Linked DNA regions of Fodinicola acaciae. The protein of the gene in region 3 binds, or shares a complex with, the protein of the main gene of each other region. Links are inferred from orthologs where the notes say so. Each region holds a gene or a part of one and is shown on either strand. Other genes may lie near its edges. The genes, in order: GNX95_RS26395, GNX95_RS09590 and rny.

Region 1 (10,066 bases), on a different replicon or contig from region 3:
GCTCGGCGCCACGCTGTTCGCCGGCGTCGAAGGCGAGCCGCCGTTCGGCCGCGACGACAACACGATGGCGCTGCTGCACCTGATCGCGACCGGCCGGATCAACCAGCCGCACAAGGCCGGCCGGCTCGGTCCGGCGCTGCTGCGGATGCTCAGCGACAACCCGGAAAACCGGCCGACGATGGCCGAAGTCGCCAAGGAGCTCGCGGCACTCGCCAAAGCCGAGCCGGAGCCGACACCGCAGCCGCCGAGCCTGGTCAAGAAAAACCCGCCGAAGCCGGCGCTGCCCAACATCCCGAAGTTCATCAAGTCGTCGATCCCGCCGCCGCGCCGCGGCGAGCACACGCGAGCCGACCTCCCGCCGGCGCACGCCGCAGCGAGCAGCTGGTCGGTGACCAACCGCTGGCTGGTGATCATCGCGCTCGGCGCGGTCGCGGTCATCCTGCTGTCGGTCGGCGCGGCCCGGCTGCTGGCCGGTCCGCGTACGGTCACACCGCCGCTGCCGACACCGTCGCCGACGCTCAGCAGGAAACCGCAGCCGTCAGCGCCGGCCGCGCGGCCGAGCGCCTCGACGATCGCCTCCGGTCTGCTGGAGTCCGTGGTCACGCGGTATTACGGACTCGTGCCGGACGACCTCGACAGGGCGTGGGCGATGCTCGGTCCGAGGCTGCAGGCGCAGGGCCGCAAGGCGTACGACAACTTCTGGCAGCGGGTCAACGACGTGCGGATCGTGACGCCGCCGCGGGCCGCCGACTCCGAGGTGACCGTCACCATCGAATACAACTACGACGGCAAGGGCGCGTTTCGCGAGCAGCACCGGCTCGGCATGATCACCCGCTCCGGCCGCCCGCTGATCGACTCCGACCACGTGGTCGGCTCGCGGCGCACCGCGGACGCGACGCCGACGCCGAGCGCGTACTAGGGACGTTCGAGCAACGCGTCGAGGCCGACCGTCAGGCCCGGACGGCCGAGGATTTTCCGTACGGCCAACAAAACTCCGGGCATGAACGACGCGCGGTCGTAGGAGTCGTGGCGGATCGTCAGGGTCTCCCCCTCAGTGCCGCACAACACCTCCTGATGCGCGACCAGGCCCGACATCCGCACCGAATGCACCGGCACCTCGTCGACCCGCGCGCCACGCGCACCGTCCAAAGCGGACGTTGTGGCATCAGGCATCGGTCCGAGCTCGGCCTTGCGCCGCGACTCGGCGATGGCGGACGCGGTGTGCCGCGCGGTGCCGCTCGGCGCGTCGAGCTTGTTGGGGTGGTGCAGCTCGATGATCTCCATCGACGGAAAGTACGGCGCGGCCATCGCGGCGAACCGCATCATCAGCACCGCGCCGATGGCGAAGTTGGGCGCGATCATCACGCCGACGCCGGAGGTCGGCTTGAGCCAGTCGCGTATGGTCTGCAGCCGCTCGGCGTCGAAACCGGACGTGCCGACGACCACCGAGATCCCCTGGTCGATGCACCACCGGATGTTGTCCATGACCACGTCGGGGTTGGTGAAGTCGACGACCACCTGCGCGCCGGCGTCGGAGATGTTGAACAACCACTCGCCTTCGTCGACCATCGCCACCAGGTCGAGGTCGTCGGCGGCGTCGACCGCCTTGCACACCTGCGAACCCATCCGGCCGCGGGCGCCGAGCACACCGACGCGCAACGACGACTCGTTCATCGACGCACTCCCACATCGGCGAAGTCCTGGTCGCCGACCGGTCCGATGACACCGAGCGACATCGGCCGGTCGAGTATCTCGGAGGCTATCGAACGGACCTGCTCCGGCGTCACCGCGTCGATCCGGCCGAGCAGCCCGTCCACCGACAGGAAGTCGCCGTAGACCAGCTCGCTCTTGCCGATGCGGCTCATCCGCGAGCCGGTGTCCTCCAGGCCGAGCACTGTCGAGCCTTTCAGCATGCCCTTGGCGCGCCGCACCTCGTCGTCGGTCAGGCCTTTCGCGGCGACCTCGGTGAGCTCGTCGGACACGATCCCCAGCACGTCCTTCACGCGGCCGCGCGCGCAGCCGGCGTAGACCCCGAAGACGCCGGTGTCGGCGTACTGGCTCGCGTACGAGTAGACCGAGTACGCCAGACCGCGGCGCTCGCGTACCTCCTGGAACAGCCGGCTGGACATGCCGCCGCCGAGCGCCTGGTTGAGCACACCGAGAGCGAACCGCCGCTCGTCGTTGCGGTGGATGCCGACCGTGCCGAGCACGATGTGCGCCTGCTCGGTGTCCTTGTCGACGACCCGCAACGGCACCGACTCCAGCGCCGCCGGCTTGGACCCGCGGGGCTCGCGTACGGCCGCGTCGCCGTCCAGCAGCGGCTCGAAGGCCTTGCGCACCAGGCGTACGACGTGCTGGTGGTCGAGGTTGCCGGCGGCGGCGATCACCATCGTGTCCGGCGTGTAGCGGCGCTTGTAGAACGAGTGGATCTGCTTGCGGCTCATCTCGGTGATCGTCTGCGGCGTACCGATCACCGGCCGGCCGAGCGGATGCGCGCCGAACACCGCTTCGGAGAACACGTCGTGCACGACGTCACCGGGGTCGTCGTCGTGCATGGCGATCTCCTCAAGGATCACGCCACGCTCGGTCTCGACGTCCTCCGGCGTGATCAGCGACGAGGTGAGCATGTCGCAGACCACGTCGATGGCCAGCGGCAGGTCGTCGTCGAGCACACGCGCGTAATAGCAGGTGTATTCCTTGCCGGTGAAGGCGTTCGACTCGCCGCCGACCGCCTCCAGCTCGGCCGAGATGTCCAGCGCCGACCGCCGCCGGGTGCCTTTGAACAGCAGGTGTTCGAGGAAGTGCGACGAGCCGGCCAGCGCCGTGGACTCGTCCCGTGACCCGATGCCGACCCAGATCCCGAACGATACGGAACGCTGCGTCGGCATCGACTCGGTCACCACCCGCAGGCCGCCGGGCAGGACCGTACGGCGGACGGTGCCGCCGTACTGTCCCTCGGCCAGCGTGGTGGTCTGGGCCCGGCCTCGGCTCACGCCTGGTCGGCGGTTGCCGTGTCGTCGGCCGCCGGCGCGTCGGCCGGCTTCTCCTCGTCGCGGACCGGGATCAGGCTGATCTTGCCGCGGGCGTCGATGTCGGTGATCTCGACCTGCAGCTTGTCGCCGACCTTGACCACGTCCTCGACCTTGCCGATGCGCTTTCCGTTGCCGAGCTTGGAAATGTGCACCAGCCCGTCCTTGCCGGGCAGCAGCGAGACGAAGGCACCGAAGGCCGCGGTCTTGACGACCGTGCCGAGGAACCGCTCGCCGACCTTGGGCAGCTGCGGGTTGGCGATCGCGTTGACCTTGTCGATCGCGGCCTGCGCCGAGATGCCGTCGGTGGCGCCGACGTAGATCGTGCCGTCGTCCTCGATCGTGATGTCGGCGCCGGTCTCGTCCTGGATGCCGTTGATGACCTGGCCCTTCGGACCGATCACCGCGCCGATCTTGTCGACCGGGATGGTGATCGAGATGACCCGCGGAGCGTACGGGCTCATGTCGTCCGGCCTGTCGATGGCCTCGGCCATCACCTCCAGGATCGTCAGCCGGGCGGCCTTGGCCTGCTGCAACGCGGCGGCCAGCACCTCGGACGGGATGCCGTCCAGCTTGGTGTCCAGCTGCAGCGCGGTGACGAACTCACTGGTGCCGGCGACCTTGAAGTCCATGTCGCCGTACGCGTCCTCGGCGCCGAGGATGTCGGTCAGCGTCACGTAGGTGGTCTTGCCGTCGACCTCGTCCGAGATCAGCCCCATCGCGATACCCGCGACCGGCGCCTTCAGCGGCACACCGGCGTTGAGCAGCGACAACGTGGACGCGCAGACCGATCCCATCGAGGTGGAGCCGTTGGAGCCGAGCGCCTCGGAGACCTGCCGGATCGCGTACGGGAACTCCTCGCGGCTGGGCAGCACCGGCACCAGCGCGCGCTCGGCGAGCCGGCCGTGGCCGATCTCGCGACGCTTCGGCGAGCCGACGCGACCGGTCTCACCGGTCGAGTACGGCGGGAAGTTGTAGTTGTGCATGTAGCGCTTGGTGGTGTCCGGCGAGAGCGTGTCGAGCTTCTGCTCCAGCGCCAGCATGTTGAGCGTGGAGACGCCGAGGATCTGCGTCTCGCCGCGCTCGAACAGCGCCGAGCCGTGCACCCGCGGCAGCACGTCGACCTCGGCCGACAGCGTGCGGATGTCGGTCAGGCCGCGGCCGTCGATGCGGACCTTGTCGCGCAGCACGCGCTGGCGGACCTGCTTTTTGGTCAGCGCCTTGATGGCGCCACCGATCTCACCCTCGCGGCCTTCGAACTGCTCGCCGAGCTGCTCGTACGCCTCGGCCTTGATCTCGTCGAGCTTGGCCTCGCGCTCCAGCTTGTCGGCGATGGTCAGCGCGTCGGCCAGCTTGTCCGTGACGATCTTCGCGACCGCCTCGTACACGTCGTCGGTGTAGTCGGGGAAGACCGGGAAGTCGGCGGTCGGCTTGGCGGCCAGCTTGGCCAGCTCGGACTGCGCCTGGCAGAGCGACTTGATGGCTGGCTTGGCGGCCTCCAGGCCGGCGGCCACGATCTCCTCGGTCGGCGCCTGCGCGCCGCCCTGGACCAGGCCGTACGCACCGGCGGTGGCCTCGGCCTCGACCATCATGATCGCGACGTCGCCGTCCTCCAGGACGCGACCGGCGACGACCATGTCGAAGGTCGCCTTCTGGACCTCTTCGTGGGTCGGGAAGGCGACCCAGTCGCCGTCGATGAACGCGACGCGCGTGCCGCCGATCGGGCCGGAGAACGGCAGGCCGGCGAGCTGCGTCGACATCGACGCGGCGTTGATCGCGACCACGTCGTAGAGCGAGCCGGGCTCCAGCGCGAGCACGGTGCAGACGACCTGGACTTCGTTGCGCAGGCCCTTCACGAACGACGGGCGCAGCGGCCGGTCGATCAGCCGGCAGGTCAGGATGGCGTCCTCGGACGGCCGGCCCTCGCGGCGGAAGAACGAGCCGGGGATGCGACCGGCGGCGTACATCCGCTCCTCGACGTCGACGGTCAGCGGGAAGAAGTCGAAATGGCTCTTCGGCTGCTTGGACGCGGTGGTCGCGGACAGGATGACGGTGTCGCCGAACTGGGCGGTGGCCGAGCCGGCGGCCTGCCGGGCGAGCCGGCCGGTGCCGAACACGATCTCGCGGGTGCCGTGCTTGCCGTTGTCGATCACGGCGGTGGTGCTGTGGACCTCACTCGAAGTGAGATTGTCCGTCATGGGCGATGCCTCTTTCGTACGAGCCGGACCGCTCGCCTTCCGAGGTGGATCGCTGCCGGTCTTCGATCGAGGCACTCGGGGATTCTTTGGCCCGGATGCCACTACCGAGGACCGGCCACTTGCGTATTCCTACGTCAGCGGATGGCCCGGCGGTTGTGTTCGCGTACGACCAGGTGGCCGCACGAGTGGGGGGAGCGGCCGGTGGCCACTCCCCCGCTGGGTCTAGCGCCGCAGACCGAGCCTCTCGATCAGCGACCGGTAGCGCTCGATGTCGACGCGCTTGAGGTAGTTGAGCAGCCGGCGGCGGCGGCCGTTGAGCAGCAGCAGACCGCGGCGGCTGTGGTGGTCGTGCTTGTGCGTCTTGAGGTGCTCGGTGAGGTCCTTGATGCGCTTGGTCAGCATCGCGACCTGCACCTCTGGTGAACCGGTGTCGCCCTCGACGGTGGCGTACTCGGTCATGATGGTCTTCTTCTCTTCACTTGCCAGTGGCACAGGCTCTCCCTTACCGAATGCTCTGGTGTGGCCTCCGGTCCACGTCACGAAGGCAGGCAGTCACACGTCAAAACACACGCCGCACGTGCGGCGCACCACCAGGTTACCAGCCGGTGATGGACATGCCACCAGCAGTACACCGTCGGCGCGTCACCCGAGCACGGGACCACCTTGGCGCAGGCCCGACGACCTCGCAAATCATGCGCTCGCGGCCAGCGTCCAGGTGCGCCGGCGGTCCGCCGCTGAGCCGACACCGGTGTGCGCCAGCAGCACTTCCGTCGCCCCCGCGTCGAAGTATGCCCGTACGCCCGCGGCGACCGTCTCCTCGTCGCCGACGAGCGCGAGGTCAGCGGCTCGGCTGACCCCTTCGGCGGCGACGACGCGCTGGTAGCTCGGGAGCTGGTCATAGAAGGCGAGCAGCTCGGCCATCCCCGCCTTCACCTTGGCCACGTCGGAGGTGACGACCGCCGGCACGGCGGCGACGATGCGTGGCGGCTGGGCGGAGGCGGCGGTGATGGCCGGGACGATCTGCTCGGCGAGCGTACGCGGACCGGCGAGCCACCTGGCACGACGGTCGAGAAGCCGTCCACCGACCCGCCCGCGAACGTTGATCGCAGCACGCTCAGAGTGTCGCGCAGCCGCCGGATCGGTCGGTCGTACGAGACGCCGAACACGCTCTCCACCACCGGTTTCGCCGACAGCCCGACGCCGAGCGTCAAGCGGCCGCGCTGGCCGCCTGCACCGTCTGCGCCTGATTGGCGAGCACGATCGGATGGCGCGGACAGATCGGTACGGCGGCCGTGCCGAGTGCGATCTGCGGCACCTCTCGGGCGATCGCGGAGACGGCCGTCAACGCGTCGATGTCGAACATCTGCGAGATCCAGACGCCGCGTACGCCCAGGCTGGCGGCCTCTCGCGCGTAGTCGACCAACATGTCGACGGCATTGCCGCTTTGCCGGACGTCATTCGGCCCGAGTGGCAGCGTGATGCCGACGGTCATCGCGCTTTTCCTTCCAGGACAACGGTTTTCTCCTCGACGCGTACGCTCCGGCCGGCGACGACCGCGACGGCCAGGCTGGCGATGGCGAGCGCGACACCGATCCACGCCGGCGCGACGAAGCCGTATCCACCGCCGATCGCCAGGCCGCCGAGCCACGGCCCGAGCGCGATGCCGGCGTTGAACGCGGACGTGTTGGCGCTGGCGCCCAGTGGCGAGTCGCCGGCGAGCGCCATCGCGCGTGCGGTCATCGGCGGGTTCGTCGCGAAGGCGACGAAACCGAAGGCGAGAAAGACGACGACGGTGGCGATCTGGTTGTGGATCACCAGCGCGAAGCCGGTGAGTACGACGATCGAGGCGGCCATCATCGCGTACAGGCTGACGTCCGGCCGCCGGTCGGCGATCCGGCCGCCGAGCGCGATGCCGGCGATGCAGCCGAGGCCGTACAGGAACTGCAGGACCGGGATGGCGGCCGGTGAGAATCCGGTCACCTCGGTGAAAATCGGCGAGATGTAGCTGAAGATGCCGAGAAAAGCGGCCAAGGCGAGCGCGTTGGACGTGAGTGTCAGCCAGAGCCGGCCGCGCCGGAAAACGCGCAGACCGTCGATGACGCCGACCGCGCCGCTGGTCGATCGCGACGGGACCCAGACAGCCACAGCGATCCAGCTGAGCGCGGCGAACACCGACACCATCCAGAAGCTCGTACGCCAGCCGAACCGCTCACCGACCACGGTCGCCGCCGGCACGCCGATCACCGTCGCGATCGTCAGGCCACCGACGAGCACGGACAATGCGCGAGCGCGCTTTTCCACGCCGGCCAGTCCGACGACAACCGAGGCCGCGACACCGAAAAACGCACCCATCGCCATGGCGGCGACGACCCGGGAGACCATCAGGACGGCGTATCCAGGTGCGATCGCGCCAAGCGTCTGGCCGGCGACGAACAGCGCGAGCAGGCCGAGCAGTGCGCGTTTTGGCGCTATTCTCAGCGAAAGTACGGTCAGGACCGGCCCGCCGAACATCATGCCGAGCGCGAACCCGGACACCAGCAGACCGACCGCCGGAATCGACACGGCCAGGTCCTGTGACAGCAACGGCAGCAAGCCGGAGAGCATCATCTCGGTCGTCCCCATGCTGAAGATCGCCATCCCCAGCACGTACACGGCAAACGGCACGCCGACTCCATTCTTGACCTGTGGTTACAAAATTGGCGGAAAATTTTTAGAGGACGGCCACCGCCGCTTCGACCACGTCGCGAAGTCGCCGCCGGTCGGCGAACACGTCGTTGAGCACGGTCATGCCGTACATGGCACTGATCACCAACCGCGCCAACCGTCGCGCCGGCACATCGTCACGGATTTCCATCTCCGCCTGACCAAACTCGATCGCCGCGACCAGCGCCGTCTCGGTTTCACTGAACCGCTTACGCAAGACTGCCGTCAGCTGGTCATCGTTGCCACACATCTGCACAGCCGTACTCACCGCCAGACAACCCGCACGCCGTACGCCCGCCTGGTCGTTGTGCATGGTGAGCATGAGCAGGTCGCGGATGCGCTCCTTCACTGGCTTTGGGCCATCGAGAACGTCCAGTTGAGCAACCGCGCCACGCTGGTTGTAGCGCTCGAGGACACGGTCGAAGAGCTCGCGCTTGCCGGCGAAGGCGTTGTAGAGGCTGCCACGGCCGAGGCCGGTGGCGTCACAGAGGTCCTGCGGGGTGGTCGCGGCGTAGCCCTTGCGCCAGAAGACGTCCGTGGCCGCGTCGAGGACCTGCTCGACGTCGAAGGTGCGTGGTCTGGGCATGGGGTCGAGGCTACGACGTTTTGGAACTGGGAGTCAAGAACGGGGGGCTTGGAGGGGTGCGGTGGAAGGGGGTTTCGGGGTGCTGGAGGTTTGCGGTGAGAGGGGGTTGCGCGGCGATGGAGGTTTGAGGTGAGGAGGTGGGTGCGATTTTTGGTTGTCGCGTTGGCGAGGTGGTCTGGGTTTTCTGTTTGTTGCATTGGGTGGGTGGTTACGTCTTCAGCATTGTTGCGTTGGTGAGGTGGTTGGGCCTTCATGTTTGTTGCGTTGGGTGGGTGGTGGGTTTTCGCCTGCACGGCGGGCGCTCCTGCGCGGAGGGCGACCTCAAGGGAGGGGGCGCGGGAACGCCAATCATGTGCATTGAGGGTGCGGGCGGCGGTTTGTGGGCGGGGCTGGGTTCTCCAGGCTTGCTCGGTCACGTATGGAAGCAACCCGTCGGCATGCACGCCAATCACAGCGTCCGGGTGGTGTTGGTGTGACTGGTGTGGCTGATAATGCGGGTGAGGCAGCTTGACTGCGTAGTACTTGTCTAACAAGACATCAAAACGGACATCTGTTACAGCCGAGCGATCACAGCAGCATTACCAGCCTCAGTAGTCACACCCGCCACGGCCTCCGGTGATCACTACGGTGTGAAAGCCTTGTTTCTTGCGTCCAACGCTAGTAACTCGACATTCATGCCACCTGCGACTTTCTCAAGCCGGACATTTAGCGCTCCACACGTCTGTGCATCCCACATAGTGGACCTTCTCGCCACAGGCCGGGACGCCACGGCACCTGCGGCGCCCCAGCCAACCACAAACAAGACCCCGCGCCTCCCCTTGAGGTCGCCCGCCGCGAGGCGCAACCACCCACCCGACGCGACAATCAGAATTCAACACACTATGAAAACCTAGTGTTGCTCGAAAATGTCCCGGGTCCGCCGCACATCCTCGTCAATAGCCGCCACCAGCGCCTCGCGAGACTCGAACCGCTCGGTCCCCCGCAGCCGCTGCACAAATTCAAACCCTACGTGCTCGCCGTACAAATCCTCGTCGAAGTCGAGGACGAAGGCCTCCACGGAGAGGGCCTGACCATCGAAGGTCGGGTTGGTGCCGATGCTGATGGCGGCTGGCGAGGCGGTGGTTTTGTTGCCGCGGCCGCGGATGAGGCGGCCGGCGTAGATGCCGTCGTCTGGTACGGCGGAGTGTGGCATCGGCTCCAGGTTGGCGGTCGGATAGCCGAGCTCGCGGCCTCGGCGGTCGCCGCGTACGACGATGCCTTCGACGCGGTGGTCGCGGCCGAGGGCGGCGGCGGCCGCGGTGACGTCGCCGGCGGCGATGCAGGCGCGGACGTACGTGGACGAAAACGTCGTGCCGTCCGAGGCGACCAGCGGCACCGTCCGCGCCGTGAAGCCAAACTCCTGGCCCGACTGCGCCAGCGACTCACCGTCGCCGGCGGCCTTGTGGCCATAACGGAAGTTGGCGCCGACGACGACCTCGGCCGCGTGCAGGCCGTCGACCAGGATGTCGTGGACGAACTCCTTCGGCGCCAGCCGGGACAGCTCGGCGGTG
Region 2 (10,047 bases), 1.1 Mb from region 3 along the record:
GGCCGTGCCTGCCGAGTTAGTTGCCGAGATCCGCGGCTTCTTCCGCGCGTACGGCTGACACCGACCGCTCGATCTCGGTCACTGCGAGCTGGCGGCCGGCCGGCCGCACGTAGCGCTCGGTGAACTCCGCCGGGCCCACGTCCTCGGTCAGCCGCCAGCCGTACTCCGCCAGGAAGCCGGCGACTTTCTCTGGATCCATGCCAAAGGTCCACAGCGGGGGCCGCGAGGCGACGAACCGCTTGTACGCGGCCTCCGCTCCGTACATCGCCGTGCCGGCGATGAAATCCTCGCGTACGTAGGTGAAAACCAGGCCGCTGCCAGGCTCGGCCGTTGACAGGTAACGGAAAACCGCGCGGACGGCTTCCTCGCTGAGATACTGCGTGACCGCTTCCCAGACGAAAAATGTTTTTCCGCTGAGCGTCAACACATCGGGCAGGCTCTGCGTCTGGAAATCCAGCGGCACCAGCGTCACCTCGTCCGGCACCCGACCGTAGATCCGCTCCAGAGCGGCGCGTTTGCGATCGATGTTCTCCGGCAGGTCGACCTCGAACACGCGGACACCGAGCCCCATACGGTACGCGCGCGTGTCCCAACCGGCGCCGAGGATGACGACCTGGCCGGCGCCGGCGCTCACCGCCTCGCGGACCCTGTCGTCCACGTACCGTTTCCGGCACAACATGCTCCCCCACAGGCCGGGGATCTGCCGCTCGGTCGCGTTGACCATCAGATGGCGCAACGGTGACCACTTCGTCGCCGCCACCATCGTCCGCGTGCCGCTCGGGAGGAACCGGCCGGCCAGCGGATCGTCGATCAGCGGATGCTCCTCGTACTGGTCCATCGCGACGATCGACATGGGACCGAGTGCCGTGCCGGCGGCGGGGTTGGCCATACCGCCATTATGGAGCCGCCATTATCGCCGGCGATAGGCTCGCAGGAAGATGTCGGCCGCGTCGTCGACGATCGCGGCGGCCTGTGTCTCGTCCAATGCGGACGTGCCGTAGAGCGACTCGGACAGTCCGTTGGCGACCAGCAGCGACATGAACTGGTGTGCCGCGCGTACGGGGTCGTCGACGCTCAGCGCGCCGGCCGCGGCCAACTCACCGAGCCGGCCGGCCATCCACTGCGCGATCTGGTGCGGCACGCCGTGCCGGCAGGCCGCGCCGATGCCGGGATGGTGTGCGACCTCGGCGATGATCAGCCGGCGCAGCGCAGCGACCTCCGGCTCCAGTAGATAGTCGAGTACGCGCCGGCCGATCAGCCGGATGTCGTGGTCGACGCGGTCCGGCCGGCACAGCAGGTCGGCGATGTCGACGCTCGCGGTGCCGAACAGCTCGTTGTGCGCGGTGTTCACCACGGCCAGGAAGAGCGCTTCCTTGTCGGCGAAGTGGCTGTAGACCGTGCGCTTGGACACGTCCGCCTTCGCCGCGATCGTGTCGACGCTGGCCCGCGCATATCCCTCGCGCAGGAACACGGCGGTGGCCGCCGCGAGGATCGCCTCGCGTTTCGCCGGCATCCTCCGGTCCACCATGCGGCGAGTGTACTGACACTAAACTACACCGTGTGGTTTACTTCGGCTGAGCACTGTCTACGACGTGGAAGTGAGCGATGAAAGCGATTGTCACCACCGGCGGCGGACCGACCGGTTTCCGGTTCGCCGACGTAGCTGAGCCGCGACCACTGCCCGACCAGGCCGTCGTCCAGGTCGAGGCGGCCAGCGTCAACCGCGGCGACACGTTCTGGGCCAGGAACTCGCCGGCCGGCACCGTACGCGGTTACGACTACGCCGGCGTCGTGTTGACGCCGGCCGCCGACGGAAGCGGACCACCGGCTGGCGCGCGCGTCGCCGGAGCGGTCGCGCAGGGCGCGTGGGCCGAGCGGGTCGCCGCGGCCGGTCACACGCTGGCTACCATCCCGGACGACGTGGCCGCAGAGCAGGCGGCCGCGACTCCGGTCGCCGGCATGACCGCGCTCTACGCCCTGCAGCGCGCCGGCTGGCTGCTCGGTCGCCGCGTGCTGATCACCGGCGCCGCCGGCGGCGTCGGAGTTTTCGCCGTACAGCTGGCAGCTCGCGGCGGCGCGCACGTCACGGCGCTGGTCGGCTCGGCGGAGCGCGGCGCCGGACTGACCGAGCTCGGCGCCGATGTCGTTGGTACGTATGACAATCCCCCGGCCGGCGGCGCCGACGTGCTGGTCGAGTCGGCCGGCGGCAAGGTCTTCACCACCGCCATGTCACAGCTGAATCCGCACGGGATCGCGGTCTCGGTCGGCAACTCGGCCGGCGCGGAGGTGGTGCTGCCGCCTGACTACGGCCTCAGCCGCCGGAACTTCTCCTACAGTTGGCTGTCTCTGCTCGACGAGGTCGGCCGGCGCCGTACCGGCGGCAACGACCTGCGTTTCCTGCTGGACCTGATCGCGGCCGGCCGGCTCGACCCGCGGATCGGCGAGACCGTGCGGTGGGACGATTTCGGGCCGATCATTGAAAAACTCTGGAACCGGCAGATCTCCGGCAAGGCCATCCTGACGCTCGGCTGAGTTTTTCGGAAAATACGGTCAGCCGCGCAACATCTCGGCGAGCAGGAAGCCGAGCTCCAGCGACTGCTGCGTGTTCAGCCGCGGGTCGCAGGCGGTCTCATAGCGGCCGGCCAGGTCGGCGTCGCTGATCTCCTGCGCGCCACCGAGGCACTCGGTGACCTCCTCGCCGGTGAGCTCGACGTGGATGCCGCCTGGATAGGTGCCCAGGCTGCGGTGCACCTCGAAGAAGCCGAGCACCTCGTCGACGATCCGGTCGAAGTGGCGGGTCTTGTAGCCGCTGGCCGACTCGAAGGTGTTGCCGTGCATCGGGTCGCAGGCCCACACCACCTGGTGGCCGGTCGCCGTCACTTTTTCCACCACCGGCGGCAAAACCTCGCGTACTTTGTCGTTACCCATCCGGCTGATGAAGGTCAGCCGGCCGGGTACGCGCTGCGGGTTGAGCCGCTCGACCAGCTCGACCGCGGTCTCAGGCGTGGTGGTCGGACCGAGCTTCACGCCGACCGGGTTGGCGATCTTGGACACGAACTCGACGTGCGCGCCGTCCAGCTGCCGGGTCCGCTCGCCGACCCACACCATGTGCGCGGACAGGTCGTAGAGCTGGCCCTCCTCCGGCCGGGTCAGCGCGTCCTCGTAGTCCAGGATCAACGCCTCGTGCGAGCAGAACAGGTCGACCTGGCGCAGCGCGTCGTCGTCGACGCCACAGGCGGCCATGAACGCCAGCGCGCGGTCGATCTCGCGCGCGATCGCCTCGTAACGCTCGCCGGCGGCGGACTGCTTGACGAAGTTGTTGTTCCAGTCGTGCACCGTGGTCAGGTCGGCCAGGCCGGCCCGCGCGTACGCGCGGATCATGTTCATCGCGGCCGCGGAGTTGGCGTACGCCCGGACCATCCGCTGCGGATCCGGCCGGCGTGCCGCCTCGGTCGGCTCCAGCGAGTTGACCATGTCACCGCGATAGCTGAACAGGCCGAGCGCGTCCTTGTCGGAGGACCGCGGCTTGGCGTACTGGCCGGCGACCCGGCCGACCTTCACCACCGGGACGCTGGCGCCGTAGGTGAGGACGACGGCCATGCCGAGCAGCGTGCGGGTCAGCGAGCGCAGGTGCGGCTCGGTGTTGTCGTCGAAGGTCTCCGCGCAGTCGCCGCCCTGCAGCAGGAAAGCCTTGCCGGCCGCCACCGCGGCGAGCTTCTCGCGCAGGTCGTCCACCTCGTACGGCGCGACGATCGGCGGCACGGTGGACAGCGTCCGGTGTACGTCGGCCAGCACGGCCGGGTCGGGCCAGGTCGGCTGCTGCGCGGCCGGCAGCCGGCGCCAGGAGTGCCGCTCGGTGCTGTCGTTCATGACATCGGTCATCAGATCGTCGGCAGTGTCGGACTGCGTACTGGTCACGGCTTCAAGGATACGGGCCGGCGTTATTGGCACCTTACGCAGTGAGGCCGCGTGGCCCCATGCGTGCGTCCGGCGCACGCATGGGGGCCATGCGGCCGACGCGGCTCAGCCGAAGAAGACCTCGGCCTCGGCGTAGCGCTCCTCCGGCACCGTCTTGAGCTCGGCGGTCGCCTCCTCGATCGGTACGCGCACGATGTTCGTGCCCTGCAGCGCGACCATCTTGCCGAAGTCCTTCTCGTGGACGGCGTCGATGGCGTGCAGGCCGAAGCGGGTCGCCAGCACGCGGTCGAAGGCGGTCGGCGTCCCGCCGCGCTGGACGTGGCCGAGGACGACCGCGCGCGACTCCTTGCCGGTACGCTGCTCCAGCTCGTTGGCCAGCCAGTTGCCGATGCCGCCGAGCTGCACGTGACCGAAGGCGTCCTTCTTGTCGTTGCGCAGCGACTCGGCACCGCCGGACGGCAGTGCGCCTTCGGCGACCACGATGATCGGCGCGTAGTGGTCCTCGAACCGCCGCTCGACGTACGCGACCACCTGGTCGATGTCGAACGGCTTCTCCGGCACCAGGATGACGTTGGCGCCGCCGGACAGGCCGGAGTGCAGGGCGATCCAGCCGGCGTGCCGGCCCATGACCTCGACGACCAGCGCGCGGTGGTGCGACTCGGCGGTCGTGTGCAGCCGGTCGATGGCCTCGCTGGCGATGGTGACCGCGGTGTCGAAGCCAAACGTGTAGTCGGTCGCGCCGAGGTCGTTGTCGATCGTCTTCGGCACGCCGACGACCGGGATGCCTTCGTCGGTCAGCCGCTTCGCGACGCCGAGCGTGTCCTCGCCGCCGATGGCGACCAGCGCGTCGACGCCCAGCTCGGCCAGGTTCTGCCGGATCTTGTCGACGCCGCCGTCGAGCTTGTACGGGTTGGTGCGCGACGAGCCGAGGATGGTGCCGCCGCGGGGCAGGATCCCGCGCACCTGCTCGATGCCGAGCGGACCGCTGATCCCCTCGACCGGACCCCGCCAGCCGTCCCGGAAGCCGACGAACTCATGGCCGTACGTCGCGACACCCTTGCGGACCACGGCTCGGATGACCGCGTTGAGGCCGGGGCAGTCCCCGCCTCCGGTGAGTACGCCGATGCGCATAGTGCAAAGCCCTTCGTGCTCAAGAAGCCGTGCCGGCCCAGAACCAGCTGTCCGCGCATACCGTAGCGGTCTTATGCAGAACCGATCCAGAGACGTCCGCCACGATGCACCTCCATGGCCTGCCAGCGGGCCAGGTTGTGCTTGGCGTCGGTCAGCGCGTCGTGCCGCGCGCCGTTGGCCTCCGGCAGCGGCGGGTTGCCGAGGTCGTCCCAGCGTTGTCGCAGGTCCTTGGTGAACCGCGGGATCCGCCGCGGCAGTGAACGCATGTCTCCCCACAGCTGCGCTAGCGCCACGTGGTCGTACGCGGCGAACCAGGCCCACAGCTCCAGCTGCTCGTCGCGCGCGGACAGATAGCGCCAGAACTCGTCGCGGATCTGCTCGCGCGACTTCCACGCCGGGTCGGCCGGCGACGGCAGCTTGTCGAGCACGTTCTTGCGGACCCACGGGATGGCGTCGTCCGGGTTGAACTCGGTCGACACCGCGTAGAACTCCGCGCCATCCTCGTCCACCGCGCCGATCGAGACCAGCTCGATCGTCTTCCCGTTGTCGAGAAACTCGGTGTCGTAGAAGATCCGCCTGAGCGCCCGGGGTTGCGTCACAGCCGCTACGTTACTGGCGCTGCTCCGGCTCGCCGTCCAGGCCTGTCTCGATCGCGTATCGGACCAGCTCCGCGCGGTTGTGCACCTGCAGCTTGCCCATCGCGTTCTGGACGTGGTTCTGCACCGTACGGTGCGAAAGCACCAGCCGGCTGGCGACCTGCTTGGCGGTCAGCCCCTTGGCGATCAACCGCAGCACCTCGGTCTCGCGCTCGGTCAGCTCCGGCCGCTCCGGCTTGGCCGGGTCCGCGGTGGCCAGCCGGCGATACTCGCCGAGCAGCAGGCCGGCCAGGCCCGGCGTGAAGCTGGCCTGACCGGCCGCGGTCCGGCGGACGGCCTCGTACAGCTCCTCCGCTCTGGCCGACTTGAGCAGATAGCCGAGCGCGCCGGCCTTGACCGCGTCGAGTACGTCCTGCTGCTCGCCGCTGGCCGACAGGACCAGGATTCTGGTGTCCGGCAGCGCCTCGCGGATCTGCCTGGTCGCCTCCACGCCGTTGACCTTCGGCAGCTGCAGGTCCATCAGCACCACCGCCGGCCTGGTGGCGAGCGCGCGGCGGACCGCCTCGTCGCCGTCGGCGGCGGTGGCCACCACCGAGAAGCCGGCCGAGCCGAGATCCCGGCTCACCGCGTCCGTCCACAGTGGATGGTCGTCGACCACCATGACGGTGATATCGGTGTCGTCCAAGGACGATTCCCCCACGGGCAGGTCATTTGCCGACAGTGATCTCGACCTCCGTCCCTTCCCCCGGCGTGGACACGATCTCGACCGTACCGCCGACATCGGCGATCCGGCCGCGAATCGCCTGCACAACCCCCAACCGGCCGTCGGCGGCGGCCTGCTGGAGCCGGCCGTCGGGGATGCCGGGTCCGTCGTCGCGTACGGTCACGACGACGTGGTCGCCGGTGTCCTCGACCAGGACCCACGCCGGTGCGTCGGCGCCGACGTGCGCACGCACATTGTCCAGTGCCGCGCCAACGGCGGCGGCCACCTGGTCGGCGACCGGCGCGGCGAGCAGCACTGGCTGCGCCGGCGAGGAGAAATGCACGGTCGGCTGCTGGACGCGGTCGGCCAGCAGCTCCTTCAGGTCGGCCTCGCCAGTCGGCTCGGTGCCGCGTGCCGGACGCGACTGGATCAGCTTGCGCAACGCGCTCTCCTGCTCGGCGGCCAGCCGGGCCAGCTCGGCGTCCTCGGTTTTCCGGCTCATCAGGGCCAACACCTGCAGTACGCCGTCGTGCACCTCGCGCGCCAGCCGCTCGCGCTCGGCGGTGGCGGCCTGCAGGCGTACGCCTTCGGCGAAGGTGCGCTCGACCTCGCGTACCAGGCCGACCGCGTAGCCGGCGACCCCGGCCGCCAGCACGTAAAGGATGCTCGACTCCAGCGAACCACCGGTCCAGCCGCCACGGATCACGATGTTCGGCAGCAGGTTGACGCCGACGACAGCGATGCCGGCGACCGCGCCGTCGGACAGGGCCCACGCGAGGCCGGCGGTGCCGGCCCAGAGGCCGCTGATCGGCTGCGAGAGCTGGTACGGATGCTGCCAGCCGGCCGCCGGCACCGACATGAGCGTGGTCAGCACAGCGACCGCCAGGTCGCCGGCCGCGATCGTCCGCCGCGAGCCACGCCGGCTGGTCAGCAGCGTCGCGACCGCGGTCCAGCCGATCATGATCGCCAACGCCGCGCCCGCCCACATGCCAGTCGCCAACTGGTCGAAGAACCGCGCGCTGAAGACCGTCGACGGCACGATCGCGAGGATCCGGAAGGCGGCGAGCGCCCGCCACAGAGACGCCTCCAGCTCGCGGGGACGCCTTGGCCGCTCGGTCGGCCGTACGAGGCGACGGAGACTGCCTCGCGGAGGGACTCTAGACACTTCGTCCAGCGCTAGACGATCTGTCGAGAGTGCGCGATCAGGAGTCCGCTCACCGCGGAACATCTCGCGTGGGGACATGCGACTCGACCTCCGTCCCCGCCTCCCGCGCGTCGCGCGAGCGCCTTGCCCACTCGGTGCCACTGGGTCACTGGGCCACTGGGCCACTGGGCCACCGGGTCACTGGGCCACCGATCACCGGGCCACCGATCACCGAGCCACCGATCACCGAGCCACTGGGCCGTTCCGTCCCTCGGCCATTCCGTCGCCCACTCGCCCACTCAACCAATCACCCGATCGCCCATGGCCGAGCCTGCCACGCGCACGCACTCTAGACACTTCGTCCAGCACTAGACGATCTGTCCAGAGTGCACATTCATCGCCCCCCTCGCCGCGTGACATCGCGCTTCGGGACGTGCAACTCCACCTCGGTCCCCTCACCCGGCGCCGACACCACCGCGACAGTGCCACCGAGGTCGCCGATCCGGCCGCGGATCGACTGCGCGACGCCGAGCCGACCGTCCGCGGCGGCCTGCGCCAGCCGGCCGTCCGGAATGCCGGGACCGTCGTCGCGTACGGTCACGACGACCTCGTCGCCGGTGTCCTCCACCAGGACCCAGGCCGGTGCGTCGGCGCCGACGTGTACGCGGACGTTGTCCAGCGCCGCACGGACGGCGTCGGCGATCTCGGTGGCGTCGTGCACCGGCAGCGGCACCGCGCCAGCCGGCGTACTGAGCGTGACGGTACGCGCCGACGCGACCTCCGCCAGCGCCTCGCGCAGGTCGCGGTCGCCAGCCTCTCCAGCCGGCCCGGCGGCCCCACCCGCCATCGAGCCGGACACCGAGCCGGACACCGAGCCGGACACGATCAGCGCGCGCAGCGCCGCCTCCTGTTCGGCCGCCAGCGCGCCGAGCCGCGCCGCCTCACCGCCGAGCTCGCCACCACGCCGGCTGACCATCGCGAGCACCTGAAGCACACCGTCGTGGATGTGCCGCGCCAGTCGCTCGCGCTCTGCCGTCGCGGCCTGCAGGCGTACGGCCTCGGCCAGCGCCAGCTCGGCGCGCCGCACCAGGCCACCGGTGAAGCCGACCACGATGCCGGCGAGATAGGCCAACACCACGTTGTCGGCGACCGATCCCGGATGCCAACCGTGCAAGGCGATGGCCAGCGCGTTGATGACCGTCGCCGCGGCGACACCGGCGCGGATGCCGCCGGCCAGCGCCCACGACAGGATCGCCGACGCGACCCACAGGCCGGGGACCGTACCGGCGCCGAGCTGCAGCTGCGCGAAGCCGACCGCCGGGATCGAGGCCAGGTAGGCGACGCCGGCGATCGCCAGGTCGAGCCCGAGGACCCACCACGACGGCCGTCCGCCGTTTCGCTGGTCGGTCCAGGTGAGCAACGCGGTCACCGCGGTCCAGACGACCATCACGGCGAGTACGCCGACGATCCACGGCAGGGACGCCGGCTGCGACCGGTTGCCGAGCTCGGTCGTGTTGTTGACGATCGCGAGCGCGACCGTGATGACCCGGTAGACGGTCACCGCGCGCCAGAGCGACAACTCCAGACCCAGTGGCCGGCGCAGCGGCTGGACCAGCCGGCGAAGCGTGCTCACGCCGGGGCGCCGACCGGCGTCTTCTCCTCCACCGGCTGCGCCTGCTTCTCCAGCATCGCCTTGGCCTTCGAGCCGTACATGTCGACGTAGGTCTGGCCGGACATCCGCATGATCTCGTACATGATCTCGTCGGTGACCGACCGCGCCACCATCCGGTCGCTCTCCATGCCGGCGTAGCGGCTGAAGTCGAGCGGCTTGCCGATCCGGATGCGTACCCGCATGATCCGCGGCATCCGCTTGCCCAGCGGCTGGATCTGGTTGGTGTTCAGCAACGCGCACGGAACGACCGGCGCACCGGACTCCAGCACCAGCCGCGCCACACCGGTCTTGCCGCGATAGAGCCGGCCGTCCGGCGAGCGCGTGCCCTCCGGATAGATGCCGACCAGGTCGCCGTCCTTCAGCAGGCCCTTGAGGGCGTCGAGCGTCGCCTTGGCGGCCGAGCCGGAGCCGCGGTCGATCGGCAGCTGGCCGGCCGCGGTGAAGAACAGCCGCATCATGAAGCCTTTGATGCCGGGCGAGGTGAAGTATTCGGCCTTGGCCGGGAAGGTGACCTTGCGTGAGACCACCAGCGGCAGGAACAGCGAGTCGACGAACGACAGGTGGTTGCTGGCCAGGATCGCCGCGCCGGTCTCCGGCAGGTGCTCGCGGCCCTCCACGTCCGGTCGGAACACCAGGCGGAGCAGCGGTCCGAGCAGGACGTACTTGCAGAGCCAGTAGAACACTCGCACCTACCCTTCCGCCGCTGGGTTGCTAGAGCCTACTGGACCGCCATCGCGTTCCGGACCGAATGCCGCCAGCCTCCTCACGCGCAGGTCACGCGCGTGAGGAGGCCGGCCGGTCAGAACAGCCGAGCAGCCGCCTTACCCATCACCGCGTAGCCGGCGTCGCTGGGGTGCAGGTGGTCGCCGCTGTCGTACGCCGG
Region 3 (10,032 bases):
GTTGTCAGCGGGTGAGTTCCCAGATCGTCCACGAAATGGCGTCGGCGTTGCGGCCGAGTGCCGTGTCGTTGATGTTGGACGAGGTGTCGCACGACCGGTGATAGCAACGGTCGAACGCGACACCGGACTGGCCGCCCCATTTCTGCGCCTGCGCGGCGGTCATCCGCTGTTCGGCGCCGGTGAAGATGCCGCCGGTTTTCACGCCGATACGTTGGAAGGACGCGCTGTCACTGCGTCCGCCGACTCCCTGTCCCTCGGTCGGGACGTCGATCTGCGCGAAGTAGTTGTTGATCGTTTGTGCGATCGCGGCGTCATCGTCGTTGTAGACGAAATAGCCGGCATTCGGCGACGCGACCATGTCGAAGTTCAGATATGCCTTCAGCCGGGTACGCTCGGCACTCGGCAGGTTGGTGGCGTAGTACTTCGAGCCGTTCAGGCCGGACTCCTCGTCACCCCACCAGCCAAACCGTACGGTCACTGCCGGATTCGGGTTGGCGGCGGCGAAAGCCTCGGCCACGGCGAGGATGCTGGACGAGCCGGACCCGTTGTCGTTGATCCCCGGACCGGCGCAGACGCTGTCCAGATGACCGCCGGCCATGATGACTTTCGTCGTGTCATGGCCAGGAATCTCGGCGATGACGTTGCTGCTGCGCCGGCCCGACGGGGTGGTGAACGGCTGCTCGGTGACCCGATAGCCGGCGGCCGTCGCCTTCTGCTTGACATAGTTGACCGAACCGGTGAAACCGGCGGATCCAGTGCAACGGTTGCCACCGCCCTGGTTGGTCGCGATGGTCTGCAGCTGCGTCAGGTGAGTTTTCACCGCGGCGGTGGAAATGTCCGGTGCGCCGTTGGGCAATGCGGTGGTCTGCGTGGCAGGTACGGCCGGTGCCGCGGTGGCGAGCAGCGCCACCGCGGCCACGACCGAGAGGACGATGGCCCCTCGTTTTCTCATGGCTAGTTGACGCTCACCGCGCTCCAGGCAGCGGCGACGGCCTTGTACTCCGCCGAGGTGCTGCCATACAGCGAGGACGCGGCGCGCAGGGTTTCGGTGCGGGCGTTGGGATAGGTCGTGTTGGACACGAAGCCCTCGTCCAGCGCCTTGTACCAGATCTTCGCGGCCTTGTCCCGGCCGATGCCGGTCACCGTCGAGTTGTTGCAGGTCGGGCTGTTGCCGTAGGCGGTGTTGCCGCTGCCTTCGGCCAGCAGGAAGAAGAAGTGGTTGGCGATGCCGGAGCTGTAGTGCGGGTCGACGCGGCGGCCGGACAGCCAGCAGTTGTACGAGCGGCCGTCGAGCTGCGGGTTGTACATGTAGCGCAGCGGCTTGCCGTTACCGAAGATGTTGATCTTCTCGCCGATGTCATAGTCCGGTTTGTCGGCCGGAAGGTTGGCGTAGAACTCGACCATGGTGCCGAAAATGTCGCTGGTGCCCTCGTTGAGGCCACCGCAGTCGGCGGTCGTGTAGCACAGGCCGGCGAGCGCCTGCGTGACGCCGTGGCTCATCTCGTGGCCGGCCACGTCGATGGCGGTCAGCGGGTTGGCGTTGTTGGCGCCGTCGCCGTAGGTCATCTGCGAGCCGTCCCAGAAGGCGTTCACGTACGCGTTGCCATAGTGCACGCGGCTCGGAACACCGCGGCCGTCGCCGAAGATGCCGTTGCGGCCGTGCACGTTCTTGTAGTAGTCGAAGGTCTTCGCGGCGCCGAAGTGCGCGTCGACGGCGGCGGACTGGCGGTTGCTCGCCTGCCCGTTGCCCCACACGTCGTCCGCGTCGGTCATCCGCGCGCAACTGCTCGTCCCCTGGTTGAGGTCGCAGGTGTAGCCGTTGCCGTGGGTCGAGTCGGTCAGCTGGTAACTGCCGGCCGATCCGGTGGTGGAGAAGGAAACGCTGCCGACGTTGACGCCGGTGCCGGTGCCGTCCATGACCTCGTCGGTCTTGTAGAGCAGCGCGCCGGTGGACGCGTCGGTGACCACGTGCAGCTTGCTCGGGGTCTGACCGTCCGGCTCGAAACCGGTGACCACCGTCTCGTACGCGAGCCGGCTCGCGCCGGCCTCGACGGCCGCGACGACCAGCCGCGACTGCCCCGCGCCGGTCACCTTGCCGTCGAAGAACTTGGTGGCCGAGGACTTCGCCGTGGCGGCGCTCATCTTCGCCGCGGAGACAACCGAAACCGGCTTGTCCTGAGCGATCGACATGCCGGTGAAGGCACCGGTTGCGGCGTTGTGGACCACGAAGTCGCCGCCGAGCACGGGCATGCCGCGATACGTACGATCGAACCGTACGTGCGAGGCGCCGTCCGGGTCGATGATCACGCGCTTGACCTGGTAGGCGTCGCCGGACGACGTTTTCGCCATCGCCGGCTGCGCGGCCAGCGACTGCTTGGCCCAGGCGATCGCCTGGCTCTGATCCGGTTTCGCCGGCGCCGCGTGGGCTGCCTGGCCGGCCGCGACCGTGGTCACGCCGAGCCCGCATGCCACTGCGGTGATGCCCAATCTGCGCAGGGTCTTTCTCATGGACCTACCTCCGGACAGGGCTGTGCACCACGCGGGGTCACGTGATGCGAGATGGGGAGAGCGGTGCCACAATTTCGACAGGCCGGCGCGGCCGGAACAATCCGTACGGCTACGTAATAAATTGACCTATCTATAGGTAGGCTTTACCGACAACGCGGAATTGCCAGGATTTATCGGAAAAGTCGGGCTAAAGTTTCACCGATCATGATGTAACTAGTCGATAAACATCGCCAGTGACCGGCGGCAACAGCGTCCGGTTTCCACCCGGACGGCCGGATTTTCCCACCACGATCGGCAAACCTCGACACCCGAAGCTGACCGTACGCGGCGAAACAGCGGTTTCTCCCGCGGTTTGCCGAAAACACCGGAGAAAATCCGTTTGTCACCCGCAATCAAACGGCTTCGGCAGGCAATTTCGCCGGCTCAGGTGCTCGCGCCGGGCGCCGCGCTGCCATAGAAGGAGGCCCACAGGTTGTCCCGGTGCGCGAAGACCCAGGCGCGGATCCGGCTCTGGTCGACCTTCTTCCAGAACCACCTGCCGGTCGTCGGCAACTCGTCTCCGGCCTTGCCACCGGCCGCGCCGGCCTCGATCTCGCTCCTCTTGGTGAGGAAAAACGACGACACCTGAGACGGCACCGACTGGGGCACGCCGTCGGGACCGCTGGCGTTGCGTACGGCGAGCATGAAGGTGAACAGCGGCCGGCCGCCCTGTTCGAGGTCCCAGTTGACCTTGTCGTACTCGCCGCGGTTGATGAGATCGCGGTTGACCTTGCGGGCCACGTCCTCCAGCTTGCCGAGCGCGTTGAGGCAGGCGTCGGTCATCGGACCGATGTGCAGGTTGAGCGCGATCGAGATGCTGGCCGACGCACCGATCAGCGTACCGACCGCGCTGACCAGGCTGACCGAGGCCTTGATGTCGGACTTTGCCTTGTCCGACACCGATCCCTTCGAGGAGACCAGGTCCGCGGCGGCCGTCACCGTTGTGTAGACGGCGATCAGTTTGTTGACGTTGTTGAGCAACGGCAACACCTTGCCGCCTTCGGGGATCTTGAAGGAGGCCTCGATGCGGCCGACGTTGGGGCCGGCCTGCGCCGCGGCGGCGCGAGCCGACGTGACCAGCATCTGGTGCATCTCGGTCGCTTCGGCGATGACCGGCTCGATCGCCAGCCCGGAGTCGAGCAGCGCGGTCGACCAGCTCCACAAAGCCGCGAGCAGCGAGTCGTCGTCGGCGCGGAACGCGTTGGCCTTGGCGTCGGCGATCCGGTCCTGCGCGGCCGCGATGTCCGCCTTCTCCTTCTCCGCCTTTTGCTTGATCTCCAGCATTTTCTGCGCGGCCAGCTCGATGCGCACGTTTTCGCCGGCGTCCATCGCGCTGGCCGCCTTGCCATACCAGGCGTCCACCTGGTCGTAGGTGACCTCGTCGATCTCTTTCGCACCACCGGCTCGTACGGTGGCGGCCAGCTGTTGGCCTTCGGCGATCGCGGTGAACAGCTGCGGCGGTGCCGGCGCGCCGTCGCCGAGGATCGCCGCGCGCTCCTTCTCCACCTCCGTGGCGCGGGTCGTGAGGAACTTCTCCGCGTCCGCGTACGTCCCGATGAACTGGCCGTCGAGGATGCCTTCCTTGTTCTTCACCCCGTCACGCTGCACCGATGGCTGCCCCGTCGGCCGCGCGTTCGCCGCCAGCATGCCGCCGACGGCGCGGTTGCCGGCCGTACGCTGCAGGCTGGTCAGCATGCCGGCCCGCGTCTCGGCTTTCTCCGCGTCGGCCGGCCGGCTGGCCGGGCCCGGCTGCCGATGCGGCTCGGCCGGTGTCTGCCTGGGTCGCATGAAGCCATGATCCGCCGGCAGGCCGGTGCGAACACCGGTCGATGGGGCAGTGATCAGGGCAGGCGCTAGCGGGCGATCTCGCTGGCGCGTGACTCGCGTACGACGGTGACCCGGATCTGGCCGGGATAGGTGAGCTCTTCCTCGATCTGCTTGGCCAGGTCGCGGGCCAGCATGCCGGCGGCGATGTCGTCGACCGCGTCCGGCGAGACCATCACCCTGACCTCGCGGCCGGCCTGCATCGCGAAGACCTTCTCGACGCCGTCCTTCTCCTGCGCCATCTCCTCGATGCGCTCCAGCCGCTTCACGTAAGCCTCGAGGCTCTCGCGGCGCGCACCGGGACGGCCGCCGGAGCACGAGTCGGCGGCCTGCGTCAGCACAGCCTCGATGGTGCGCGGCTGCACCTCGTTGTGGTGCGCCTCGATGGCGTGCACGACGTCCTCGTGCTCGCCGTACTTACGCGCCAGGTCGGCGCCGATCAGCGCGTGGCTGCCTTCCACCTCGTGGGTCAGCGCTTTGCCGATGTCGTGCAGGAACGCGCCGCGCTTGACGCTGGCCGGGTCGACGCCGATCTCGGCGGCCATGTGCGCGGCGATGTGCGCGGTCTCGATCAGGTGCTTGAGCACGTTCTGGCCGTAGCTGGTGCGATAGCGCAGCCGGCCGAGCAGGGTCACCAGCTCGGGGTGTACGTCGGTGATGCCGACGTCGACGATGGCGTCCTCGCCGGCGCGCTGGCAGAGCTGCTCGACCTCGGCCTTGGACTGCTCGTAGACCTCCTCGATCCGGTGCGGATGGATCCGGCCGTCGAGCACCAGCTTCTCCAGCGTGATGCGGCCGATCTCCCGGCGTACCGGGTCGAAGCAGGACAGCAGCACCGCTTCGGGTGTGTCGTCGATGATCAGGTTGACTCCGGTGACCGACTCGTACGCGCGGATGTTGCGGCCTTCGCGGCCGATGATCCGGCCCTTCATCTCGTCGCCCGGCAGGTGCAGCACGGCGACCACGCTCTCCGCGGTCTGCTCGCTGGCCACCCGCTGAATCGCGTCGACGACGATGCTGCGGGCCCGCTGCTCGCCGTTGGATCGCGCCTCCGCCTCGATGTCGCGCACCAGCAGCGCCGCGTCGCGCTTGGCCTGGGTCTCGATGCTCTTGACCAGTTCGGTCTTGGCGTCCTCGGCGGTCAGGCCGGCGATCCGCTCCAGCTCGGCGGTGCGCGCCGCCTCCGCCGCCTCGGCCGCCTGCTCGCGCTCGGCCAGCGCGGTCTCGCGTACGGCCGCCGCCGACTCGGCCTCGGCCAGTTCGTGGCCGCGCTGCTCCAGCCGGTTGGCCTGGGTGTCCAGCCGCTTCTCGCGCTCGGTCGCGCGTGCCTCGCGGCGCTCCAGCTCGGACTGCAGGCGGCGGATCGACTCCGTACGCTCACCGAGCTCACGCTGGATGGTGCGCTGCGCCTCCTCGCGAGCGCCGGCCAGCTCCTCGCTGGCGCGCCGGCGGGCCTCGGCGGTGATGTCGGCGGCGGACGTACGCGCCTCGGCGAGCAGCCGCTCGGCCTCGGCGGCGATCTGCGCCGCGGCCTCCTTGCTGGCCTCTTTGCTGACCGTCACGTCCGGAACCGCGGCAACCGGTTCGTTCGTTGCAGAGGGTGTGTCGGCCGAGGTGGGCTCAGCGCTGCGTGGGCCTTGCTGCGTGATGCCGAGTTTGCGCGCGACGAACAGCACCAGGATCCCGCCGGCCACCACGGCGACGAAGACGACGACGAGCGTCAGCGCCAACTGCTCCATGCCCATCGCACACTCCTCATGCCACGCCGCCGCGAAGGCGACCGCTGGAAACATGCATCAGCGCATGCTCCCGCCAGAGGAGCCACACCGTGCCACGGCACGGCTGCGGAGACGATTCTGGAGCAGCGACGTATCGCCACCGCCACAGAACCCACCCGACCGGTGATCGGTCGGCGAACAAACAACCGTCTCGCGACGGTCGATCAGACGGGCTTCAGGGCCCGGTTCGTCGTGACATCGTTGTCGTGCGTTATGTAGTCGCGCAGTCCGTTACCCGCAGGTATGCGGGCTCCTCATTCGGTAATTTCTGAGGCTATGGCGGTCGCCACAGCCGGTCAAGCTGAGTGCGACGGCGTGTCTATGTAAGTCGGACAAACCGGTGAGGTAAGTAGGACAAATACGTCGAGACCGCCACTTCGTGCGTTGAGATTCACAGGCGCGGACACGCCGACAAGATCCGGAGCGGACCTTAACGGAACCTTAACCGGCCATAAGGTGCTTACTGGCCCTTGACAGGCGAAGCGCTCGCAGTCTGCGCCGAATGTCTTGTTTGTGCGGTTAGAGGGACTGCTCCGGCTCCAGGCCGTCGAGCTCGGCACGTACGACCGCGGTCGCCAGCTCGGCCGGATAGCCCTTGCGCGCCAGCATGCCGTGCAGCCGGCGCGCGGCCACCTCTGGCGGCAGGCCGGTCATGCCGCGCAGCCGCTTGCGTACCAGCTCGACCGCGGCGGCACGCTCGGCCTCCGGGTCGACGCGATCCAGCGCCTGCTCGACCGCCCCCGGATCCACGCCTTTGCGGCGCAGCTCGGCGGCCAGCGCGCGGCGAGCCAGCCCGCGGCCGCGCTGCCTGGTCTCGACCCACGCCTGCGCGTATGCGGTGTCGTCGATCAGGCCGACCTCGGTGAACCGGTCGAGCACGCCGGCCGCGACCTCGTCCGGCACGTCACGCTTGCGCAACGCGGTCTCCAGCTCGGTGCGGGTGCGCGCGCGGTCGGTCAGCAGCCGCAGGCAGATCTGTCTGGCTACCTGCTCCGGGTCACCCGGGTCGTCTTCAGGGTCACCTGGAGGGGGTTCACTGGTCGATCGACCTGAGCGACCCGGAGCAGGAAGTCGGTCGCGCACCTAGAAGTCCACCGGCTCCGGTGCGGTCGCGTCGGCGTCGACGGTCGCGCCGACCCCCAGCTTCTCCTTGATCCGCTTCTCGATCTCGTCGGCCAGGTCGGGGTTGTCCATCAGGAACTTGCGGACGTTTTCCTTGCCCTGGCCGAGCTGGTCGCCCTCGTAGGTGTACCAGGCACCGGACTTGCGGACCAGGCCCTGCTCCACGCCGACGTCGATGAGCGAGCCCTCGCGGCTGATGCCGTGGCCGAACAGGATGTCGAACTCGGCCTGCTTGAACGGCGGAGCCACCTTGTTCTTCACGACCTTGACCCTGGTGCGGTTGGCCACCGCGTCGCCGGCGTCCTTGAGCGTCTCGATCCGCCGCACGTCCAACCGTACGGACGCGTAGAACTTCAGCGCGCGGCCACCGGTGGTGGTCTCCGGCGAGCCGAACATGACGCCGATCTTCTCGCGCAACTGGTTGATGAAGATGGCGGTGGTGTTGGAGTTGTTGAGCGCGCTGGTCATCTTGCGCAGCGCCTGGCTCATCAGCCGGGCCTGCAGGCCGACGTGGCTGTCCCCCATCTCGCCCTCGATCTCGGCGCGCGGCACCAGCGCGGCCACCGAGTCGATCACGATGATGTCCAGCGCGCCGGAGCGGACCAGCATGTCGGCGATCTCCAGCGCCTGCTCACCGGTGTCCGGCTGGGAGACCAGCAGCGCGTCGGTGTCGACGCCGAGCGCCTTGGCGTAGTCGGGATCGAGCGAGTGCTCGGCGTCGACGAAGGCCGCGATGCCGCCGCCGGCCTGCGCGTTGGCCACCGCGTGCAGCGCGACGGTGGTCTTACCGGAGGACTCCGGACCGTAGATCTCGATCACTCGGCCGCGCGGATAGCCGCCGATCCCCAGCGCCACGTCCAGCGCGATCGAACCGGTCGGGATGACCTCGACCGGCACGTTGCCACGCTCGCCGAGCCGCATGATCGAGCCCTTGCCGAACTGCTTGTCGATCTGCGCGAGGGCCAAGTCAAGGGCCTTGCCGCGATCTGGTGCTGCCATGAGTGCCCCACCTGTTGGTCGTCGGTTGTTCCGTTGCGTCCGACCGTACGGGGAGGGTCGGACATTTTGCGGTGAGCCCCGCCGATCTGTGGACGAGAACTCGAGGTGTGGAAACTGTACCGAACAGGTGTTCGAGGGTGTACGGCGACACGCCGAAACTCGTCTAGCGAAGTTTCGCCGGCACGTCGAACGCCTGGCAGACAGCCCGCCAGACCGCCTTCGCCGACTCGCCTTCGGCGAGCGCCTGATTGACCGTACGGCCGCCGAGCTGCGCGATCACCTGGTCCGCAGCCACCGACGACGCGTACCCGACGCCGAACTGGAGCTCCATTCGCTCCCAGAACTCACTCAGTCGCACGGGTATGAGCTTAGGTCACGCGTGTTTGTACCTACTGGTATGTGGCAGTGCGGCGCCGGGTGTGCGTTAAAGCGAGGGGTGCGGGGTCGGGCGTTGTGGTGGTGGTCGTGGTGGTGGTGGTGGTGCGGCTTCGCGCGTTGCGCAGAGGAGGTGGTGCGGCGTGATGTGTTGCGGTGGTGGTGGGGGTGAGTGGGGGTGAGTGAGTGAGTGAGTGGGGGATTCGGGTGTTGCGGTGCGGAGGTGGGTGCGTCGTCCCTTTGTCGCGTTGGAGAGGTGGTTGCGTCTTCATGTTTGTTGCGTTTGGGGGTGGTTGCGTCTCTTGGTTGTTGCGTGGGGTGGGTGGCTGGGTTTTTCGCCTGCGCGGCGGGCGCTCCTGCGCGGAGGGCGACCTCAAGGGAGGGGGCGCGTGGATGCCAATCGGTGTGCATAGGGGTGCGGGCGGCGGTTGCGTGCGGGGTCGGGTCTTCCGGGGCTTGCTCGTTCTCCCCGTCGGCGCCCTGAAGGGAACCACATTTTCGGAGGGGCCGCCGAGCCTGGGTGGGTGGTTGCGTTTGTTTGGCGGCGGCCCCTCCGAAAATGTGGTTGGCTGCGCCCGCCGACGGGGAGAACGAGCAAGCCAGGTCACGTATGGGAAGCAACCCGTCGGGATGGACGCCAAACGATCGTGCTGGGGCGGCTGACTGCGTAATACTTGTTTAACAAGACATCAAAACGGACATTTGTTGCAGCCTCGTAGTCACAACAGCATTATCAGCCTCAGTAGTCACACCCGCCACAGCCTCCGGGGATCACGGCGGCGTGAAAGCCTTGTTCCTTGCGTCCAACGCAAGTAACTCGACATTCATGCCATCCGCGAAACTCGAAAACCGGACATTTAGCGCTCCACATGCCTTTGCGTCCCACATGCTGGACCCTCGCGCCACCCATCGGGACGCCACGGCACCGCCGGCGCCCCAGCCACACTCCTGGTCCGCACCCCGCACGAAACCGCACCCGTGGCACCCAACAGAACCAACAACGAAACCCCGCGCGCCCCTCCCCTTGAGGTCGCCCTCCGCGCAGGAGCGCCCGCCGCGCAGGCGAAAAACCAACCACCCCCTCAATCATCAAAACTCAACTACTTACAAACCCACGCGCCAAAGCCCACGCGCCAAAACGCTGGCGCTCAACCACAGAACACCAAAGACCAGCGCCGGAGAGCCACCTCTCCGGCGCTGGCCCCACATCTACCTCAGCCGACCCCGAAGCCGTACACCGTCTTCGTGGAATACACCTGGCCGGGCCGCAACACCGTCGAGGGGAAGTTGGGCTGGTTCGGCGAGTCGGGATAGTGCTGGGTTTCCAAGGTAAAGGCGTCACCTTGTCGGTACGTGCGACCGGTGAGACCGGTGAAGGAGCCGTTGA

What was found.
Region 1: rny (region 3) and GNX95_RS26395 share a complex: the UniProt entries of both Bacillus subtilis proteins name them as parts of the possible RNA degradosome complex. The link is inferred for Fodinicola acaciae from one-to-one orthologs.
Region 2: rny (region 3) and GNX95_RS09590 share a complex: the UniProt entries of both Bacillus subtilis proteins name them as parts of the possible RNA degradosome complex. The link is inferred for Fodinicola acaciae from one-to-one orthologs.

Annotation. Positions count from the first base shown.
Region 1 is NZ_WOTN01000003.1:2,904-12,969, forward strand. Bases 2,609-5,581 are described here. They hold GNX95_RS26395 (polyribonucleotide nucleotidyltransferase), read right to left. Parts: upstream 5,228-5,581; coding sequence 2,990-5,227; downstream 2,609-2,989. Other genes in these bases: GNX95_RS26390 (M16 family metallopeptidase), read right to left, coding at 2,609-2,993; rpsO (30S ribosomal protein S15), read right to left, coding at 5,450-5,581. Also shown: GNX95_RS26380 (serine/threonine-protein kinase), read left to right, coding at 1-919; dapB (4-hydroxy-tetrahydrodipicolinate reductase), read right to left, coding at 916-1,674; more of GNX95_RS26390, read right to left, coding at 1,671-2,608; more of rpsO, read right to left, coding at 5,582-5,719; GNX95_RS42665 (LLM class oxidoreductase), read right to left, coding at 5,918-6,193; GNX95_RS26410 (MFS transporter), read right to left, coding at 6,716-7,891; GNX95_RS26415 (TetR/AcrR family transcriptional regulator), read right to left, coding at 7,938-8,516; GNX95_RS26420 (bifunctional riboflavin kinase/FAD synthetase), read right to left, coding at 9,406-10,066. UniProt on the Bacillus subtilis protein: Involved in mRNA degradation. Catalyzes the phosphorolysis of single-stranded polyribonucleotides processively in the 3'- to 5'-direction. Necessary for competence development in Bacillus subtilis.
Region 2 is NZ_WOTN01000001.1:2,057,557-2,067,603, forward strand. What follows is about bases 3,037-5,990. They hold GNX95_RS09590 (6-phosphofructokinase), read right to left. Parts: upstream 5,050-5,990; coding sequence 4,024-5,049; downstream 3,037-4,023. Other genes in these bases: GNX95_RS09585 (class II 3-deoxy-7-phosphoheptulonate synthase), read right to left, coding at 3,037-3,882; GNX95_RS09595 (polyadenylate-specific 3'-exoribonuclease AS), read right to left, coding at 5,121-5,648; GNX95_RS09600 (response regulator), read right to left, coding at 5,659-5,990. In the rest of the region: GNX95_RS09565 (epoxide hydrolase family protein), read left to right, coding at 1-58; GNX95_RS09570 (SAM-dependent methyltransferase), read right to left, coding at 17-889; GNX95_RS09575 (TetR/AcrR family transcriptional regulator), read right to left, coding at 911-1,528; GNX95_RS09580 (zinc-binding dehydrogenase), read left to right, coding at 1,606-2,532; more of GNX95_RS09585, read right to left, coding at 2,551-3,036; more of GNX95_RS09600, read right to left, coding at 5,991-6,306; MacS family sensor histidine kinase, read right to left, coding at 6,353-7,513; MacS family sensor histidine kinase, read right to left, coding at 7,887-9,125; GNX95_RS09615 (lysophospholipid acyltransferase family protein), read right to left, coding at 9,122-9,847; GNX95_RS09620 (SGNH/GDSL hydrolase family protein), read right to left, coding at 9,964-10,047. UniProt on the Bacillus subtilis protein: Catalyzes the phosphorylation of D-fructose 6-phosphate to fructose 1,6-bisphosphate by ATP, the first committing step of glycolysis.
Region 3 is NZ_WOTN01000001.1:3,115,976-3,126,007, forward strand. The notes cover bases 3,759-6,697. They hold rny (ribonuclease Y), read right to left. Parts: upstream 6,117-6,697; coding sequence 4,401-6,116; downstream 3,759-4,400. Other genes in these bases: GNX95_RS14765 (hypothetical protein), read right to left, coding at 3,759-4,335; GNX95_RS14775 (regulatory protein RecX), read right to left, coding at 6,669-6,697. Also shown: GNX95_RS14755 (M20/M25/M40 family metallo-hydrolase), read right to left, coding at 5-952; GNX95_RS14760 (M4 family metallopeptidase), read right to left, coding at 955-2,508; more of GNX95_RS14765, read right to left, coding at 2,932-3,758; more of GNX95_RS14775, read right to left, coding at 6,698-7,232; recombinase RecA, read right to left, coding at 7,233-8,270; GNX95_RS14785 (DUF3046 domain-containing protein), read right to left, coding at 8,434-8,628; GNX95_RS14790 (aldose epimerase family protein), read right to left, coding at 9,860-10,032. UniProt on the Bacillus subtilis protein: Endoribonuclease that initiates mRNA decay. Initiates the decay of all SAM-dependent riboswitches, such as yitJ riboswitch. Involved in processing of the gapA operon mRNA, it cleaves between cggR and gapA.